One region of the Streptomyces sp. NBC_00370 genome, then DNA from elsewhere that is predicted to be linked to it. Evidence: riboswitches for the same ligand, from Rfam matches in the RefSeq annotation. Region 1 holds a riboswitch; each other region holds the start of a gene.
What was found. A riboswitch is a leader RNA that binds a small molecule or an ion and turns the genes downstream of it on or off. The one in region 1 is predicted to bind cyclic di-AMP.
Positions count from the first base shown of each region.

Region 2: another riboswitch for cyclic di-AMP. It lies ahead of OHS57_RS28580 (M23 family metallopeptidase); the one in region 1 lies ahead of OHS57_RS03535 (LysM peptidoglycan-binding domain-containing protein).
Region 3: another riboswitch for cyclic di-AMP. It lies ahead of OHS57_RS20665 (M23 family metallopeptidase); the one in region 1 lies ahead of OHS57_RS03535 (LysM peptidoglycan-binding domain-containing protein).

Region 1 covers NZ_CP107968.1:825,662-832,111, reverse strand. The annotation lists gene OHS57_RS03550 (sulfatase) at 1-1,492, opposite strand, end outside; gene OHS57_RS03545 (MFS transporter) at 1,616-2,902, opposite strand; gene OHS57_RS03540 (DUF6221 family protein) at 3,119-3,517, opposite strand; cyclic di-AMP (ydaO/yuaA leader) riboswitch at 3,968-4,132, shown strand; gene OHS57_RS03535 (LysM peptidoglycan-binding domain-containing protein) at 4,135-4,986, shown strand; gene OHS57_RS03530 (hypothetical protein) at 4,995-5,204, opposite strand; gene OHS57_RS03525 (glycosyltransferase family 2 protein) at 5,488-6,450, shown strand, end outside.
Region 2 covers NZ_CP107968.1:6,393,275-6,399,724, forward strand. The annotation lists gene OHS57_RS28565 (DNA gyrase/topoisomerase IV subunit A) at 1-378, opposite strand, end outside; gene OHS57_RS28570 (M16 family metallopeptidase) at 568-1,932, shown strand; gene OHS57_RS28575 (M16 family metallopeptidase) at 1,950-3,317, shown strand; cyclic di-AMP (ydaO/yuaA leader) riboswitch at 3,511-3,672, shown strand; gene OHS57_RS28580 (M23 family metallopeptidase) at 3,686-4,462, shown strand; gene OHS57_RS28585 (HPr family phosphocarrier protein) at 4,568-4,849, opposite strand; gene OHS57_RS28590 (bifunctional acetate--CoA ligase family protein/GNAT family N-acetyltransferase) at 4,992-6,450, shown strand, end outside.
Region 3 covers NZ_CP107968.1:4,621,174-4,627,623, reverse strand. The annotation lists gene OHS57_RS20675 (PrsW family intramembrane metalloprotease) at 1-1,156, shown strand, start outside; gene OHS57_RS20670 (aldo/keto reductase) at 1,183-2,127, opposite strand; gene OHS57_RS20665 (M23 family metallopeptidase) at 2,204-3,280, opposite strand; cyclic di-AMP (ydaO/yuaA leader) riboswitch at 3,292-3,447, opposite strand; gene OHS57_RS20660 (PP2C family protein-serine/threonine phosphatase) at 3,741-4,910, opposite strand; tRNA gene OHS57_RS20655 (tRNA-Met) at 5,175-5,248, opposite strand; gene OHS57_RS20650 (hypothetical protein) at 5,313-5,513, opposite strand; gene OHS57_RS20645 (HAD family hydrolase) at 5,579-6,217, shown strand; gene OHS57_RS20640 (hypothetical protein) at 6,253-6,450, opposite strand, start outside.

The sequences.
Region 1 (6,450 bases):
ACTCGACGGAATCCGCGTAGTCCCCACGGACCTCGGGCGTGCTCCGCAGCACGGCGTGCGGGTCCTTGCCCGCCGCGTGGATGGCGTCGTACACGGAGCCGTCCCCGACCTGGTCCCAGCCGACCGATGTGGGCAGGGGCGCCCAGGGGTTGTGACTGGAGGTGAGGATGATCTCCGACATCAGCGGCTTGGGGCCCGGCTTGCCGTGTTCGAGCCGTTCGAAGGACTCCAGGACGAACTGGTCGGGCATCCGGGACCAGCCGAAGGACGGGCCCTGGTAGCCGAGGTGCTTGGAGTCGTAGATGTTGTCCAGGCCGAAGAACTTCCCCTCGGGCCAGGCCCGGGTGACGCCCGGCATGATCCCGACCGTCCGCCACGCGTCGGCCCGCTGGAAGGCGCCGGTGAGCGTCATCCGGTCGCCGGAGGTGACGGTCTCGTAGCTGCGCTGGTTGGTGATCCACAGCCCGGACAGGAACGTGGAGTGCGCCAGCCAGCTGCCGCCGCCCGCCGTCGGGGAGGTGAGGAACGCGCTCCGGGAGGAGAAACCGGCCGCGCGCAGCTTGCTCGTGTTGTCCGCGAGCATCGCGTCGATCTGCGGTGCCATCGACGGGTCCTCGATCGCGCTGCGGCCGTAGCTCTCGATGAAGGCGAAGATGACGTCCTTGCCGCGCAGTCCGGTGAGCAGCTGGTCGTTCGGCGTCTTGCCGAAGGGGTCGACCGCGGCGGCCTTGGCCAGCTGCCGCTCGTCCCGCAGACTGTCCCGCGCCTGTTTCACATGGCTGTAGACCAGCTCGCCGGTGCTCCGGGACGCCACCGGCGCCCCCGCGAGCTGCGTACCGAGCGCGGCGCAGGTGATCCAGGCGACCGCGAGGACCGCGGTGGTCCGGAGCGTCGCCGTGGAGTGACGGACCAGGGGACGGCTCACTCTGAGCACCGCGAGCGGCATGAGGACGAGCACGGCGGCGACGATCAGGATCACGCCGATCACGGCGCCGACGGCGAGCGCCTGGCCGCCCGAGTCCCGCAGGAACGCCTCGGCGTCGTCGAGCAGGAACCAGTCGAGCCGCGCGTCGAACGGCCGGTCCAGCTCGTTGTAGAAACCTATGTCGAGGAACTTGAGGATGGTCACAAGACCGAGGACCGCCCCCGCGACGATCGCCGCCACCCGACGCGCCCGCGGTGGCAGGAACGGCAGCACGGCCGCGGCGACGATGCCCTCCACCGGGATCCGGAGGAAGGCGGAGACGGTGGGATCCGTGAGGTTGTTCGGCAGCAGCAGCGCGAGGAGGACGAGCACGGCGGCAAGCCCGGTGAGCACCCGCGCCGCGACCCGGGCGACGCCGGGGTGCACCCGCACCCGCCCCACGACCCGCGCGACGCCGGGGGTCCCCTCCTCGCCGGTCCGGTCCGGGTCCGGCTGCTCCGTGTCCGGCTTGTCCATGTCCGGCTTGTCCATGTCCGGCAGTTGGCGGGACTTCATGAAGGGCGACAACCCAAGTTCCTTCCGCGCGAGGCCCGGTGATGACGTGGCGGACCAGGCACAGAGGGTCGGGGCCGCAGACAGGTGTACGGCCCAGCGATGCGTTTTGTTCAACGCGTTTCCGCTGCCTTTCGCTCAATCGGGCACGGCGGCTACCGGCAGTTTTCTCCCCAGCCGCGCCAGGGGTGAGAAGACCATGAACAGGGGCGACAGCAGCAGACCGGCCGCGGTCACCAGGAGCGCGGTACGCGGTCCCCAGCCGGCGGCCAGGAAGCCGCCGAGCAGTGACCCGAGCGGGGTCAGACCCATGCCGACGACGTTGACGGTCGCGACGACCCGGCCCTGGATCCGCACGGGCGTCACGGCCTGCCGGACCGCCATGACCGTGACGTCGACCAGCTGGCCGAAGACGCCGAAGACGAAGTTCACCGCCATGAGCAGGGCGAGGGTGGCGGCGCCCGACCCGTGCAGCGCGGGGACGCACAGCAGTACGCCGTCCCCGAGCACGGCCGCCGACACCAGCACCAGGCCGTACCCGATCCTTCCGGGCAGCCACGCCGCCAGCAGCGAACCCGCCAGCGCGCCGGGACCGACGGCCGCGAGCGCCAGGCCGACGGCGGTGCCCGGCAGCTGCAGGGTGCGCGACAGGAAGAGCAGATAGACGGTCATCAGACCGGCGAAGGAGAACTGGAAGAGGGCCGAGCAGATCCCCACGGCCCGCAGCGAGCCGTCGCTGACGACCAGACGCAGTCCCTCGTGGATCTGCCGCCACATCCGGACGGCGGACCGCCCCTCGGACCCGGGCCCGGATCCCGCCCCGGACAGGGGTACCGGCTCGTTGCGGCTGATCCGCCGGACCGACAGGGACGACAGGACGAAGAAGCAGGCGTTGGCCGCCGCGGCGACCGGTACGGAGAGCAGCGAGACCATCGCCCCGCCGAGCGCGGGGCCGCCGATCTGCGCCGCCGACCTGCTGCCCTCCAGCAGGCTGTTGCCCTGGGCGAGCTGGTCGCGTGGCACCAGGCGTACCAGCGACGCCTGGTACGCCACGTCGAAGCACACGCTCAGTACGCCCACCAGGAAAGCGACCACGAACAGCACCGGAACGCCGAGCACCCCGAGAAGACAGCAGACCGGGATCACGGCCAGTGCCACGGCGCGGCCCGCGTCGGCCAGCACCATCATGGTGCGGGAGCGCCTGCGGTCCACCCACGCCCCCACGAAGAGCGAGAACAGCAGGATCGGTGCCTGCTGCACCGCGCGGAGGGCGCCGAGCTGACCGGCGCCCGCGTGCAGTGCCACCACGGCGACGAGCGGCAGTGTGACCTGCGCGGCCTGTGCCCCGAGCTGCGAGGCGCTCTGGCCGGCCCAGAGACTGCGGAAATCACGGTCCCGCGACAGGGCGGGAAGACGGAACGGCACAGTGACCCCTTGGGGCGCCGAGGGCTGAGGAAAAGGCTCGCCGTGCCGCGATCAGAGGCGGCACGCGATGACAGGTCGGTCGGGACCTACGTCAACGCGCGCTCGGGTGACCGGGCATCTCAGCTCCTCACGGGGTCGGCCGTCGTTCGGAGATTAACCGTCGGACGTCCGCCGCGAAAGCGATATTCGGTGCGGCGGTGTCCGCCCTCCGTCAGCTCAACCGGCGAACCGGGGAAGCCACTTCACCCGGTAGTCGGGGTGTCCCGCGTGCTCGGCCGCGATCTGCCGGACGACGAAGCCCAGGCCGACCGCGCGCCCGGAGGGGAAGTCACGGGCGGGGCGGTCCACGTCCAGCTCGGCCACCTCCGCGTACTCGCCGATGAGTACCCGGGTGGTCTCGATACGGCGGAGGGTCTGCGCCGGGTCCTGGTGGGCGATGTGATGGTCGTAGCCGTAGTCCTTCATGCTGAAGGCGATCGGGCCCGTGGAGCTGTGCACCTCGCCCGGCCGGTCCGGCGGGCACCGCCACGTGTCGCTGCCACCGTTGCGCGCGATCTGCTCCTCCTCGTCCAGCCGGGCCCGGACGAAGGTGATCAGTGCTTCGTTCTCGCTCACGCGTCTTGCTCCTCGAAAACGGCCCGTCCAGAGCTGTCAGTGGGCTTGGCGGGCTGGGACGGCCGTAGGGAAGGATACCGCGCGCGGCAACGGCACTTGCCTCGTCCGCGACCACACGCGCGCTTCCCATATGGGCGATTTGGCGGTATTGACCTTCAAGTCCGTATAGCCACCGATAGGTCAACTTGTCGTTCGGCGTTCCTCGTTGGAGCGCGCGGTTGCGGTATATCCCCGTGATGTGTGTCACGTAAGGACATGTCGGGCGTGCGCGCGGCCGGCTGCTATTTCCCGCGCACAGAAGGAAAGTTGAGTTCTCGGATCTTGTTCCGGTAACGAGATGTCGAACCGTCGGATTCCCGATTCGAGATGTTCCTGTAATCCCGGACTTGTTCAGGCCGGTCTTTGTCGCTTACGTTCACGTCACTCCGGGTGGACCGCCTAATCCTGCCGCCGTCCGGAAAACCCAATCCCACTCACTTACGGCAGGAGCGGGGGACCCAAGGTAAGCCGCCGGTCCGTAAACAGGACCGGCTAGGGGTGAAGCCACATTCATGTGGCCGGACATCTCCAGTCCGAACCCGACAGCTCACCTCGCAGGCGACGGAGAGGAATTAGTCATGCCCAAGAAGCACCGTCGTCCCCGTACCGGCCGGCTCACCCGACGCCTTATCGCATTCGGTACGGGTGGTGCGGCGCTCACCATCCCGCTGGTGGCCGCCACCACCGCCACAGCGGCGCCGTCCGTCCACAGCTCGGCCGTCGAGTCGGCCGTGAAATCGGCCCCCGCGTCCGTCGTGGCCGCCAAGAAGGCCGCGCCGACCACGTACTCCGTGGTCTCCGGTGACTCGCTCGCCAAGATCGCCCGCACCCACTCGCTGAGCGGTGGCTGGAAGAAGCTCTACCAGGACAACCGGCAGGCCGTCGGCGGCAACCCGTCGCTGATCCACCCCGGCCTCAAGCTGACCCTGGGCGGGAAGGCGGCGTCGAGGACGGCGGCGACGACCGCCGACAGGACTGTCACGAAGAGCGCTCCGAAGAGTGCCCCGAAGGCCGAGGCCAAGCCCGCCACGGCGGCGGCCGTCCCGTCCGGCAAGAGCGCCCAGGGCGGTACGAGCACCACCCCCATCCAGACGGCGGCCGCGTCGTACACCAACGACCTGGACGGCTGGATCAAGGAGTCGCTGGACATCATGGCCGCCCACGGCATCCCGGGCAGCTACGACGGCATCTACCGCAACATCATGCGGGAGTCGTCGGGCAACCCGGCGGCCATCAACAACTGGGACTCGAACGCCGCCGCCGGCACGCCGTCCAAGGGACTGCTGCAGGTCATCGACCCGACGTTCCAGGCGTACCACGTGGACGGCACGTCCATGGACAGCTACGACCCGGTGGCCAACATCACCGCCGCGTGCAACTACGCGGCTGCCACCTACGGCTCGATCGACAACGTGAACGGTCCCTACTGACCGGACCTTCACCCACCTGACGGGCCCACTCCGGCCGGACGACGCACACGTCCGGCGGGGGTGGGCCCGTTCGGCATGCGGGGGACATGGCGCATCGTGCAGTCGCCGATACGGCGCGCACCGGTACGTCCGCTGCCCCGGCCGAGGCCGGCCATCGCGTAGCCGATGCTGCCGAAGGCGATCAGGGTGAGCAGCAGAGCGAGGGTCCAGAAGAGCATCGCCGGGCCTCCGGGGTCTCGGAGCGGGGCGTGACTCCTGCCCGCGGTGGGACGCATCGGCAACGATGCGCAGAGTGCGATCCCTGGGGACGATAGCCCGTCGGGGCGTTTCTGAACAGGTGTCAAGTGGCCATCCGCGCCGCCCGCGCCCGGCGCCGGCCCGCTGGGCTGAATGAACGTCAGGGAAACGGCACCCGTCGTGTCGAAGTCATATTTACGTACAACCTTCTGAGGGGTGTGTGAATCTCACTCGGTGACCGCCGCTGTTGACGAGGGGGCCCGAATGCTGAAAGTGAGCATAGTGATTCCGGTTTACAACGCCGGAGAGCATCTGGATCGCTGCGCCGCATCACTGACCGGCCAGAGCCTTGGCTCCGACGCCTACGAGATTCTCTATGTGAATGACGGGTCGACGGACGACTCGGCCGAGCGGCTGCGCCGGCTCGCCGCCCGCCACCCGCATGTGCGCGTCCACCATCAGGAGAACTCCGGCTGGCCGGGCAAGCCCCGCAACGTCGGCGTGCGACTGGCCCGCGGCAAGTACGTGCAGTTCGTCGACCAGGACGACGAACTCGCCCCGGAGTCACTGGAACGCCTGGTCAGGCTGGGTGAGCGGAACGACTCGGACATCGTGCTTGGCAAGATGTACGGCACGATGACGGGACCGAGCAACGTGTTCAAACGGACCGTCGAGCGCTGCACGGTCAAGGACGCGCCACTGATCGAGAGCCTGACGCCGCACAAGATGTTCCGGAGATCCTTTCTGCTGGACCACGGCATCACATTTCCCGAAGGGCGCGTCCGGCTGGAGGACCAGCTCTTCATGGCCCGCGCCTACACCCGGGCGCGCACCGTCTCCATTCTCGGTGACTATCCGACCTACCGCTGGGTCCGCAGGGCGGACGGCGGGAACAACAGCAGCGGCGTCACGACGGCCGACACGTACTACCGCCATCTGCGGCATGTCGTCGAGGCCGTCAAGGAGGGCACGGAACCGGGGGAGTTGCGCGACAGACTGCTACGGCGTTCCTATCGGGTGGAATTACTCCGTCCGGTGACCGAGCCGCGCGTTCTGCAACGGACCGGGGCTCAACTGCGCACCTATTTCGATGTCGTTCGGAAGATGGCGCTGGAATGTTTCCCACCGGGCGTCAGAGAAGGAATGCCGGCCGTCGGGAGACTGCGGGCCACCCTGCTGGAGGAGGGCCGGCTGGAATCCCTTGTCGAACTCGCCCGGCGCACCGGT
Region 2 (6,450 bases), 5.6 Mb from region 1:
GTCGTCGTTGCCGAGCGAGCCGAAGTTGCCGTGCCCGTCGACCAGGGGCAGCCGCATCGAGAACGGCTGTGCCATCCGGACGAGCGCGTCGTAGATCGACGCGTCCCCGTGCGGATGCAGCTTGCCCATGACCTCGCCGACGACACGGGCGCACTTCACATAGCCGCGGTCGGGGCGCAGCCCCATCTCGTTCATCTGGTAGACGATGCGGCGGTGCACCGGCTTCATGCCGTCACGCGCGTCGGGCAGGGCCCGGGAGTAGATCACCGAGTACGCGTACTCAAGGAAGGAGCCCTGCATTTCATCGACCACGTCGATGTCGAGGATCTTCTCCTCGAAGTCCTCCGGCGGCGGGGTCTTCGTGCTGCGGCGGGCCATCGCTGCTGCGGCTCCTTCACAGGTCCTGTACGGCTTGTTCTTGAACTGACGCGGACCATTGTGGACCGTGCCACTGACATCACGGACCCCGACCCGTCGCCCGGGCCCGTTACGCGGGAACTTCGCCAGCTGTCAGCACGCTTGCATACAGTGGCAGCAGTTCTCCACCTCGCCATCGAAGGGACGTACATGCCCATGGGTCACACGGCCACAGCGCAGGCCGGCTCCGGCGGCCTGACAGCGACGGAGCACCGGCTGGCCAACGGCCTGCGCGTGGTGCTCTCCGAGGACCACCTCACCCCGGTTGCCGCTGTCTGCCTCTGGTACGACGTCGGCTCCCGACACGAGGTCAAGGGCCGTACCGGACTCGCCCACCTCTTCGAGCACCTGATGTTCCAGGGCTCCGCACAGGTGAAGGGTAACGGCCACTTCGAACTGGTCCAGGGCGCCGGCGGCTCGCTGAACGGCACCACCAGCTTCGAGCGCACCAACTATTTCGAGACCATGCCCACGCACCAGCTGGAGCTCGCGCTCTGGCTGGAGGCCGACCGGATGGGCTCGCTGCTCACCGCGCTCGACGACGAGTCGATGGAGAACCAGCGCGACGTCGTCAAGAACGAACGCCGCCAGCGGTACGACAACGTGCCGTACGGCACGGCTTTCGAGCGGCTGACCGCGCTCTCCTACCCCGAGGGCCACCCGTACCACCACACCCCGATCGGCTCGATGGCCGACCTGGACGCGGCGACGCTCGACGACGCCCGCGCGTTCTTCCGTACGAACTACGCGCCCAACAACGCGGTGCTGTCGGTCGTCGGCGACATCGACCCGGCGCAGACGCTGGCCTGGGTCGAGAAGTACTTCGGCTCGATCCCCTCGCACGACGGCAAGAAGCCGCCGCGTGACGGCACGCTCCCCGACATCATCGGCGAGCAGCTGCGCGAGGAGATCCAGGAAGAGGTGCCGGCCCGTGCGCTGATGGCCGCCTACCGGCTGCCGCAGGACGGCACGCGCGAGTGCGACGCCGCCGACCTGGCGCTCACCGTCCTCGGCGGCGGCGAGTCGTCCCGGCTGCACAACCGCCTGGTCCGCAGGGACCGTACGGCCGTGGCGGCGGGCTTCGGCCTGCTGCGTCTCGCAGGCGCGCCCTCGCTCGGCTGGCTGGACGTCAAGACGTCGGGCGGCGTGGAGATCCCGCAGATCGAGTCCGCCGTCGACGAGGAGCTGGCCCGCCTCGCCGAGGAGGGCCCGACCGACGAGGAGATGGAGCGCGCGCAGGCGCAGCTGGAGCGCGAGTGGCTGGACCGGCTCGGTACGGTCGCCGGCCGCGCCGACGAACTGTGCAGGTACGCCGTGCTGTTCGGCGACCCGCAGCTGGCCCTGACCGCGGTGACCCGGGTCCTGGACATCACGGCAGCCGAGGTGAAGGCCGTCGCCGCCGCGCGACTGCGCCCCGACAACAGGGCGGTCCTGGTGTACGAACCGCTCGCCGCCGAAGAGCCTGCTGACGAAGCGGCCACCGAAGAGACCGAGCACGAAGGGGCGGACAAGTGACCGAGGCTGCCGCGACCATGGAGTTCCACCCGCGGCCGACGGCCGGCGAGGCCAGGCCCTGGGCCTTCCCCGCGCCCGAACGGGGCGCCCTGGCCAACGGTCTGACGGTGCTGCGCTGTCACCGCCCGGGACAGCAGGTGGTGGCCGTCGAGATCTGTCTCGACGCCCCCCTCGACGCCGAGCCGGAAGGGCTCGACGGCATCGCCACGATCATGGCGCGCGCCCTGTCAGAGGGCACCGACAAGCACTCGGCCGAGGAGTTCGCCGCCGAGCTGGAGCGCTGCGGCGCCACGCTCGACGCGCACGCCGACCACCCCGGCGTCCGGGTCTCCCTCGAAGTGCCGGTCTCCCGGCTGCCCAAGGCGCTCGGCCTGGTCGCGGAGGCGCTGCGCGCCCCCGCCTTCGCGGACAGCGAGATCGAGCGGCTGGTGCGCAACCGCCTCGACGAGATCCCGCACGAGACGGCCAACCCGGGCCGCCGCGCCGCCAAGCAGCTCTCCAAGGAGCTGTTCCCGGCGTCCCTGCGGATGTCCCGGCCGCGCCAGGGCACCGAGGAGACGGTCGAGCGGATCGACGCGGCGGGCGTGCGCGCCTTCTACGACGCGTACGTCCGTCCGGCCACGGCGACCGCCGTGGTCGTCGGCGATCTCACCGGCGTCGATCTGGACCAGGTGCTCGCCGACAGCCTCGGCGACTGGACGGGCAACACGGCAGAGCCGCGCCCGGTGCCCGCCGTCACCGCCGACGACACGGGCCGCGTCGTGATCGTGGACCGACCGGGCGCCGTACAGACGCAGTTGCTGATCGGCCGCATCGGCGCCGACCGGCACGACCGCGTCTGGCCGGCCCAGGTGCTCGGCACGTACTGCCTGGGCGGCACGCTCACCTCCCGGCTCGACCGGGTGCTGCGTGAGGAGAAGGGCTACACGTACGGCGTACGGGCGTTCGGCCAGGTGCTGCGCTCGGCCGCCGACGGCACGGGCGCCGCGATGCTCGCCATCAGCGGTTCGGTGGACACGGAGTCCACCGGCCCGGCGCTGGAGGACCTCTGGACGGTGCTGCGCACCCTCGCGGCGGACGGTCTCACCGAGGCCGAGCGGGACGTCGCCGTGCAGAACCTGGTCGGGGTCGCCCCGCTGAAGTACGAGACGGCCGCCTCGGTCGCCGGGACGCTGGCCGACCAGGTCGAGCAGCATCTCCCGGACGACTTCCAGGCGCAGTTGTACGCGCGGCTGGCCGAGACGGGCACGGTCGAGGCGACGGCCGCTGCCGTCAACGCGTTCCCGGTCGACCGGCTCGTCACGGTGCTCGTCGGTGACGCCGCGCAGATCAAGGAGCCGGTCACGGCTCTCGGTATCGGCGATGTGACGGTCGTCGCGGGCTGATCCGTCCGTAAGGGCCGATCCGAGCGGCAGGACCTCAGGGGAGAACCCCGGTGCGGGTGGCCGGGGTTCTCCCTTTTGCCCGCTCTGCCCTGTGGTGTGCGCTACAAATGCCCGCGCGGCTTTGGTGATGCGAAGTCCGCCCGCTTAGCGTCGGTCGGGCTGTCCGCCAGTCACCAGCCGCGTCCGCGGCATCGGGCAGCCATCGCCGAGTCCCCGTCAGGCGCGAGCCTGGGGAGCCGGGGACCCATGTCCCTGGGGTGAATCGGATGCCTTCGCCGGCCGTGCGGAGGTGCCCGTAGGAGACCTTCCTGCTCCGAACCCGTCAGCTAACCCGGTAGGCGAGAAGGAAGGAAAGGATCAGCCACTCCATGGCGTTCACCCGTCCCACCGGGAAGCACCGTGCCCGCAGACGTCCCACCCGCAGGAGCATGAGCGTGGCGGGCGTCGCGACGCTCACCGTCAGCGGAGTCGTCGGAGCACTGTCCTCCCAGGCGCTCGCCGCCGAGCCCGAGGGCCCGGCCGCAGGACAGGGCAGCAGCACCACCCAGGCCATCGTCATCGGCGATTCGATAAGCGACACCATCGCCGCCCAGGCGACGGCCCAGCGGGCCGCCGCCGAGCAGGCGAAGCGGGTCGCCGAGGCCAGGGCGGAGGCGAAGCGGAAGGCCGAGGCGCGCGCCCAAGAGGTGCGCGAGGCCAGGCAGCGCGCCGCGCGCGCCGCCGCGCGCAAGCGGCTGAACGCCTTCCGGACGCCGGTCGCGCACTCGTACGTGAGCACCGGGTACGAGAGCGGCGGGGCGCTGTGGTCGTCCGGCAGCCACACCGGCATCGACTTCCACGCCGCCACGGGCACCGAGGTGGTCGCCGTCGGCGCCGGCACCGTCGTGGAGGCGGGCTGGGGCGGCGCTTACGGCAACAACGTGGTGATCCGGATGCGCGACGGCATGTACACGCAGTACGGCCATCTCTCCTCGATCCAGGTGACGGTCGGCCAGTCCGTCACGCCGGGGGAGCGGATCGCCCTCTCGGGGGCGACGGGCAACGCCACAGGACCGCATCTGCACTTCGAGGCCAGGACCGGCCAGGAGTACGGCACGGACGTCGACCCGCTGGCGTATCTGCGCAAGCACGGCGTGCACGTCTGACACCGGCGGCCCCCGCGGGCCCACGCGGACAGCCAAGCGGCGGTGACCCCCGGATCCGGGGGTCACCGCCGCTTGGCTACGGACGCTTCGGACGCGCCGGGCGGGTCAGACCGTCTCGGGAAGCTCGTCCAGTCCCTCGGCCACCAGCTTCGACAGCCGGTCCAGCGCGGCGTCGGCGCCGTCCGCGTCGGAAGCGAGCACGACCTCCTCGCCGCCCTGCGCACCGAGTCCCAGCACGGCCAGCATGGACGCGGCGTTGACCGGGCTGCCGCCTTCCTTCGCGATCGTGACGGGGACGCCGGAGGCCGTGGCGGCGCGGACGAAGATGGATGCGGGGCGGGCGTGCAGGCCCTCGGCCCAGCCGACGTTGACGCGGCGCTCAGCCATGGTGTTGCCCTTCAAGTCTCAAGAGGTTGTCTAGACCAGTGTCTCATGTGCGGCCAAAACGGTTCTGCCGCCCCAGGGTGCCCCGCCCCGCCACCGGCCGCGACCGCTGCGAACGCCGCGGGTCAGGCCATAGGCTTGACGTATGACGCCGTCGGATCACGCGTACCCCGATCACTGGGAAGCAGACGTGGTGCTGCGCGACGGAGGCACCGCGCGGATCAGGCCCATCACCGCCGACGACGCCGAACGGCTGGTGAGCTTCTACGAGCAGGTCTCCGACGAGTCCAAGTACTACCGCTTCTTCGCGCCGTACCCCCGGCTCTCCGACAAGGACGTGCACCGGTTCACCCACCACGACTACGTGGACCGGGTCGGACTCGCCGTCACCGTGGGCGGCGACTTCATCGCGACCGTCCGCTACGACCGGATCGACGAGCTGGGCCGCTCGGCCTCGGCGCCCGCCGACGAGGCGGAGGTCGCCTTCCTCGTCCAGGACGCCCACCAGGGGCGCGGCGTCGCCTCCGCACTGCTCGAACACATCGCGGCGGTCGCACGCGAGCGCGGCATCCGGCGCTTCGCCGCCGAGGTGCTGCCCGCCAACAACAAGATGATCAAGGTGTTCCGGGACGCCGGATTCACCCAGAAGCGCAGCTTCGAGGACGGCGCCGTACGCCTCACCCTCGACCTCGAACCCACCGCCGAGTCGCTGGCCGTGCAGCGCGGCCGTGAGCAGCGGGCCGAGGCGCGCTCGGTGCAGCGGCTGCTGGCCCCCGGATCCGTTGCCGTCGTCGGCACCAGCCGGACCCCCGGCGGCGTCGGCCGCACGGTCCTGCGCAACCTCCTCGGCGCCGGCTTCACCGGCCGTACGTACGCGGTCAACAGCGCCTTCGCCGACGACGAGGGCGAGCTGGACGGCGTACCCGCCCTGCGCTCGGTCGCCGCCGTCGAAGGCCCGGTCGACCTGGCCGTCATCGCCGTACCCGCCGGCCGGGTGCCGGACGCCGTCGCCGACTGCGGCGCGCACGGCGTACGGGGCGTGGTCGTGCTCTCCGCCGGATACGCCGAGAGCGGCGACCGGGGCAGGGAGCGCCAGCGCGCCCTGCTGCGGCAGGCCCGCTCGTACGGGATGCGGCTCATCGGCCCCAACGCCTTCGGGATCATCAACACCGCGGCCGACGTACGGCTGAACGCCTCCCTCACACCGCAGTCGCCGCACCGCGGCCGCATCGGGCTCTTCACCCAGTCGGGCGCGATCGGTATCGCCCTGCTCTCCGGCCTCCACCGGCGCGGCGCCGGCCTCTCGTCCTTCGTCTCGGCGGGCAACCGCGCCGACGTCTCGGGCAACGAGTTCCTGCAGTACTGGTACGAGGACCCGGAGACCGACGTGGTCCTGATGTACCTCGAATCGCTCGGCAACCCGCGCAAGTTCACCCGGCTCGCCCGCCGGATGGCCGCCACGAAACCGGTCGTCGTCGTCAAGGGCGCCCGGCACACCGGCAGCGAACCGCCCGGCCACGCCGTCCCGGTCAGCCGCATCCCGGAGGGCACGGTCTCGGCCCTGATGCGGCAGGCCGGCGTCATCCGCGTCGACACCGTGACCG
Region 3 (6,450 bases), 3.8 Mb from region 1:
CGGTCTGGTGATCCTGACGCTGGTCAGGCACGAGACGGGCACCCAGGGCTTTCTGGTGGGCCTCGGCCTGGCCGTGCTGCCCGTGCCGCTGCTGATGGCGGCCTTCCGCTGGCTGGAGCGGGTCGAGCCGGGCCCGTGGCGCAATCTGCTGTTCGCCTTCGCCTGGGGCGCCTGCGCGGCCGCGCTGGTCGCGATCATCGCGAACTCCTTCGCGACCCACTGGATAGCCACGGCGACAGCCGACCCCGCGGGTGCCGAGTCCCTCGGCGCGACGGTCGTGGCGCCGGTCGTCGAGGAGAGCGCGAAGGCGGCGGCCGTCCTGCTGATCTTCCTCTTCCGAAGACGCGACTTCACCGGCCTGGTGGACGGCGCGGTGGTCGCCGGCTTCACCGCGACCGGCTTCGCCTTCACCGAGAACATCCTCTACCTCGGCAACGCCTTCGGCGAGGACCGGGACTTCGGCCAGACGGGCTTCGCGACGTACACCGTCGCCACGTTCTTCGTACGGATCGTCATGTCACCGTTCGCGCACCCGCTGTTCACGGTCATGACCGGCATCGGCTTCGGGCTCGCCGCGCTGGCGCCCCCGCACCGCAAGCTCCGCCGCCTCGGGCTGCCGCTGCTCGGCCTGCTCCTGGCGATGGGCATGCACGCCCTGTGGAACGTGTCGTCGTCCGCCTTCGGCCCGTACGGCTTCTACGCGGTCTACGGCATGTTCATGTTCCCCGTCTTCGGCCTGGTGACCTGGCTGGTGATCTGGGCCAGACAGCGCGAGCTGCGCACCGTCGCCGCGCAGCTGCCCGCGTACGCGGCGGCGGGCTGGCTGGGGACGGCCGAGCCGGCCGCGCTGTCCTCGATGCGGGCCCGCACCATGGCGCGGGACTACGCGGGCCGTACGTACGGCACGACGGCCGCGCGGGCGGTCACCGAGTACGAGGTGACGGCGACCTCCCTGGCGTTCCTGCGCCACCGCGCCGGGCGCGGTCTCGCCGTCGGCGACTTCGCCGAGCGCGAGCGGGAGCTGCTGGACCGGCTGTGGGAGCGGAAGGAGCTGGCGGGGCCCGCGCTCACCTACGCGGCGCGGGCCACGGGCCGGGTCTGGGTGCCGCCGCCGTACGTCGACTACGACGGCTACAACCCGTACCGCCAGTACTGAGCCCGGATACCCGGGCCGCGGCGCCCCTACGCCGAGGCCGCCGTCAGCTCCGCGAGTTCTTCCGGCGTCAGTTCGAGATCCGCGACCGCCAGCAGCGACGGCAGCTGCTCGACCGTACGCGCGGAGGCGAGCGGCACAGCGACGGTCGGCTGCGCGGCCAGCCAGGCCAGCGCCACGGTCGCGACCTCGGCGCCGTGCGCCCCCGCGACCCGGTCGAGCGCGGCGAGGACCCGGGGACCACGGTCGGTGTTCAGATATTCGGCCGCGCCCTCGCTGCGTACGCTCTCGACGGTCGTGCCGGGCCGGTACTTGCCGGTCAGGAAGCCGCGGGCGAGCGAGAAGAACGGCACGGCGGCCAGCCCGTGCCGGGCGACGACGTCCCGCAGTTCGCCCTCGTAGCTGTCCCGCGAGACGAGGTTGTAGTTGACCTGGAGCGCCGCATAGCGGGCCAGGCCCTCCTTCTCGGCGAAGGTGACGGACTCGGACAGCCGCTCGGGCCCGATCTGGGAGGCGGCCACCGCGCGGACCTTGCCCTCCTTCACCAGCTGGTCGAGGGTCGTGACGATGTCCTCGACGGAGACGCTCGTGTCGTCGACATGCGTGTAGTACAGGTCGATGTAGTCGGTACGCAGTCGGCGCAGCGAGTCCTCGACCGCCGCCTTGATGTTCGCCGGCGCGAGCCCCTTGCGCTTCGGGTGGCTGGCGACCTTGGTGGCGATCAGGACGTCGGAGCGGTTGCCGCGTGAGGCGACCCAGTCGCCGATGATGGTCTCGGACTCGCCGCCCTCGTTGCCGTCGACCCAGGCGGTGTACGAGTCGGCGGTGTCGATGAAGTTGCCGCCCGCCGCCGTGTACGCGTCCAGTACGGCGAAGGACTGTGCCTCGTCGGCGCCCCAGCCGAAGACGTTGCCGCCGAGGGCCAGCGGGGAGACGTGGAGGTCGGAGGTGCCCAGCTTTCGCAGATCGGTCATTCGTCCATTGAACGCCGAAAGACCGACGACTCCGACGTCGGGGGGTGAGCGCCGGAGCCGCCGGGGTCTGGTGGGGTCAGGGGTTGATGCCCCTGGCCTGCAGCCATCCGTTCGGGTCGATACCGGTGCCGTCCGGGGTGTGCACCTCAAGGTGCAGATGCGGCCCGGTCACGTTGCCGGTCGCGCCGACGCGGCCGATCACATCGCCGGTGGTGACCTTCTGGCCCGCTGTGACGGTCATCGAGGACTGGTGGCAGAACCACAGCTCCGTGCCGTCCTCCAGCTCCAGGACCGTGCGGTAGCCGTACGAGCCGGCCCAGCCGGCCGACTTGACGGTAGCGCTGTGGATGGCCTTGATCGGGGTGCCCGTGGGCGCGGCGAAGTCCAGTCCCGTGTGGTAGCCGGAGGCCCACATGGAGCCGGCCTCACCGAAGGTGGAGGTGATCGTGTACGAGGCGACGGGGAGGGTGTAGCTGGAGGCGAGCTTCGCGAGCCGGAGCTCCTCGGCCTTCTTCTTGGCCGCTTCCTCCGCCTTCTGCTTCGCCTCTTCGACCTTCTTCTGGGCCTCGGTCTGCTGCTTCTTCGCCTCGGCCTCGGCCTGCTTCGCCGCGGTGGTCTCGGCGGCCGCCTGGGCCGCCTGGTCGGCCTCCGCCTGCTGGTGCTCGGCCTGCTGGAGGATCCGGGCCCGCAGGGCCTCGCCCGCGTCGCCGCCGGCGGTCGCGCCGTGCTGGACCGCGGAGCTCGCCACCAGGTCCGTGCCGCCGAGGGGGGCGCTGGCCAGGATGTTCGGCTCGGTCTCGTCCGGCAGCAGCGCGCTCACACCGGGCAGCGACTTGGCGTCCGGGATGTGGTCGGTTATCGCGTCCGGCAGCGAGATGGAGACCGCGGGCTTCTCCTGCGCCGTGGCGATACCGCCGGCGCCGACGGCGGCGATGACACCGACACCGAGGACCGTGGAGCTGCGGGCGAGTCCGTTGCGCTGCTTGGCGACGCGATGCCTGCCGCGTACCGGGAGGACGGACTCCTCGGTGGGATTCCACTCACCGGTGGGATTCCAGTCGCCCCAGGCCCCGTCCGGCGGGGCTTCGGTGGCGAGGCCGCCGAAGGGAGATGTTTCGAGGGAGGCCTCGGGGGCAGGCTTGTTGGACGCCACTGGGGCGCTCTCCTTTCCTTCCTTCTCGCCTACCGGGTTAGCTGACGGGTTCGGAGCAGGAAGGTCTCCTACGGGTGCGACTCGCTGCTTTGCGGCAGCAAGAAACTCCCGATTCACCCCAATTGTTGGTTCCCCGGTTCCCTTGCGGGATTCGGCGCGTGCGCACGGCGCCATCTCTGACGACGGCTGGGACGACCGCGCTGCGTTATCGAACGTTAATAGAGACCAGGCCGTTATTCCAAGCTGTTCCCGGTGATCGTTAACAAGTTCGCATCGGACGTAACAGGACACATGCAGGCGCAAGTGGGCGAGTTGACGGGTTTACGGACCCACACGTGTTTCTGATGGTGTGTCAGTAGTTATGCGCAGGGGCGCCGTTCGAACACGGAAGGTAGCGGGACGGGATCCGGACAGGATCCGGCGAGCGATACGCGCGATCTACGGCACGACCAGCGCGGCCCTACGGCACGACCGGCATCGTTCTGCGCCGCTCGGGCTGCCCCTCCGCCGGCCTGCTGACCGCGAGCAGCGCCATGTCGTCGTTGGGGCCGCCGCCCGTGTGCACCCGTACGTCGCCGATCATCGCGTCGAGCAGTTCGTCGGGCCCCGGGAAGATCACCCCGTCCAGCCGGCCGCGCGGGTCGTAGAAGACGCCCTGCCGGTCACGCGCCTCGGAGAGGCCGTCCGTGTAGAAGAGCAGCGTCGCGCCCGTCGGGTAGTCGATCTCGTCGGCGCGGTCCGGCCACCCGCCCAGCTCGGCCATCCCCAGCGGCAGCGCGAACTCGGTCGGCGAGAGCATCAGCGCGGCGCCGTCGGCGAACAGCATCAGCGGCTCGGGGTGCCCCCGGTTGATCAGCCGCACGACGTCCTTGCCGTGCGGGATCTCGGCCAGCACGGCGGTGGTGAACCCCTCGAAGAGATCGATGGTGCCGCGCCGCGCGCCCTCGCGGGTCATGGCGCGCTCCAGCCGCTGCGCGACCCCCTCCAGCGAGCTCTCCTGCTCCGCCGCCTCCCGGAAGGCGCCGATGACCACGGACACCGTCTCGACGGCCCCGAGCCCCTTGCCCCGCACGTCGCCGACGACCAGCCGTACGCCGTGCGGGGTGTCCTGTACGGCGAACAGGTCTCCCCCGATGAACGCGCCCTCCTGCGCCGCCTCGTACCGCGCGGCGATGTGCAGCCCGCCGATCCGGTCGGCGGGCGTCGGCAGGACGGCGCGCTGGGCCGTCTCGGCGATGATCCGGGCAGAGGTCAGCCGCTCGTTGGTGCGGCGGACGATGCGGTTGATGGCGAGCGCGAGGACGGAGACCACCAGGATCGTCAGCAGCTCGGTGAACGCCTGGAGTCTGAAGAGCCCGTCCCCGAAGACGCGCAGCACGATGTCGATCGCCACGGCGGCGGTGCCCGTCAGCAGGGTGCCCGTCAGGGTGAAGAAGGGCGCGGCGACCAGCGGGGCCGCGGCGAAGAAGGGGGACGCGGTGAAGCGGGTGGGGGTCGCCGAGTCGAAGACGACCCCGACGAAGATGACGAAAGCCGGCATACAGCGCACGATCCAGCGCGCGCGGGGGCTCTGGTCGCCGTCCGCGCGTTGCACTCTGCGCGCTGCCGGAGTCTTACGGCTCCCAAGCATCCCCACCAGTTGTCTCTCCTGCCGCTCCGGCTACGGTCGCGGACGGTACCGCGCCCCACCAAGGCTGGCCGCTGCCGCGCCGGGCTGCGACCCGCATCGACCGAGTGGGCTACCGGCACGCCCGGCGAAGATCCGGCCGTCCACTCCGACGATCCGCCCCTCGGCCGGACGACGCAAGCTCTGACAGCGAGCTCTTGCGCCTGGTCGGGCGGCGGAATCACCGAAGGCCCGGATCCAGTGTGGATCCGGGCCTTCGGTGGTGAGTAGCGGGGGCAGGATTTGAACCTACGACCTCTGGGTTATGAGCCCAGCGAGCTACCGAGCTGCTCCACCCCGCGTCGGTAAACCCAACTCTACGGCATCCCGATCAAGATCATCTCCACTCTCGGGCTGCCACGGTTTTCAGGCCGCCGTCACGACCTCGGCCTTCACCGCCGCCGACCACTCCACCAGCAGTCGCTGATAGCGCTCCTGCTCGGCCGGCGAGAGGCCGGCACCTGCCTGCGCCCAGAGGGCGCGGATCTCCGAATTGACGACGGCCGCGGACCGCACGGAACCGCGGGCGCGGGAAGAACGCGAAGAAGCGGACGGATAAGCGAACATGGGAGCAAGGCTACGGCCAGCCACTGACAATCGGCGGAGAGTCGCACCCTAGGGTTGGACCGGTGATTGAAACCATCGTGTTCGACGTCGGCGAGACCCTCGTTCGCGACGACCGCTACTGGGCCTCCTGGGCCGACTGGCTGGGCGTTCCCCGGCACACCATGTCCGCTCTCGCCGGGGCGGTGACCGCGCAGAACAGGGAAGCGACCGACGCCCTGCGCCTGATCAAACCGGGTATGGACGTGGCCGAGGCGTACCGCGCGCGGGAGAGCGCGGGGCGCGGCGAGCATCTGGACGAGTCCGACCTCTACCCCGACGTACGCCCCGCGCTCGCCGGGCTCCAGGCGCTCGGTGTCCGGGTCGTCCTCGCGGGGAACCAGACGGTCAGGGCGGGCGAACTGCTGCGCGGCCTCGACCTGCCCGTCGACCTGGTCGCCACGTCGGCCGAGTGGGGCGCCGCCAAACCGCTGCCGGAGTTCTTCGCGCATGTCGTCGAGGTGGCACAGGCGCCGGCCGACCGGACGCTGTACGTCGGCGACCACCCCGCGTACGACCTGTTCCCCGCCCGCAGGGCCGGGCTGCGCACCGCGCATCTGCGGCGCGGGCCGTGGGGCTTCCTGTGGGCGGACGACCCGGATGTGGTCGAGGCGGCGGACTGGCGCGTCAACGGCCTGACGGAGCTGGCGGCCATCGTGGCGGAGTGAATGCGGAGAGAGACGCAGGCGTCAGCCCGAGGACGTCAGTTCGAGCCGTACTCGTGCGGGAGGCCGCCCTGCCACTCCACCCAGCCCGGATCGTCGAGCAGATCGAAGGCGTCGGGCAGGCCGGCCAGCCGCAGGAACTCGACCAGGTGGTCGTCCGAGTGGGCGAGTCCCATGATCTGCCCGCGGACGGTGACCCGCCGGCCGCCTGTCCCGGACGCCCGGTGTACGACGAT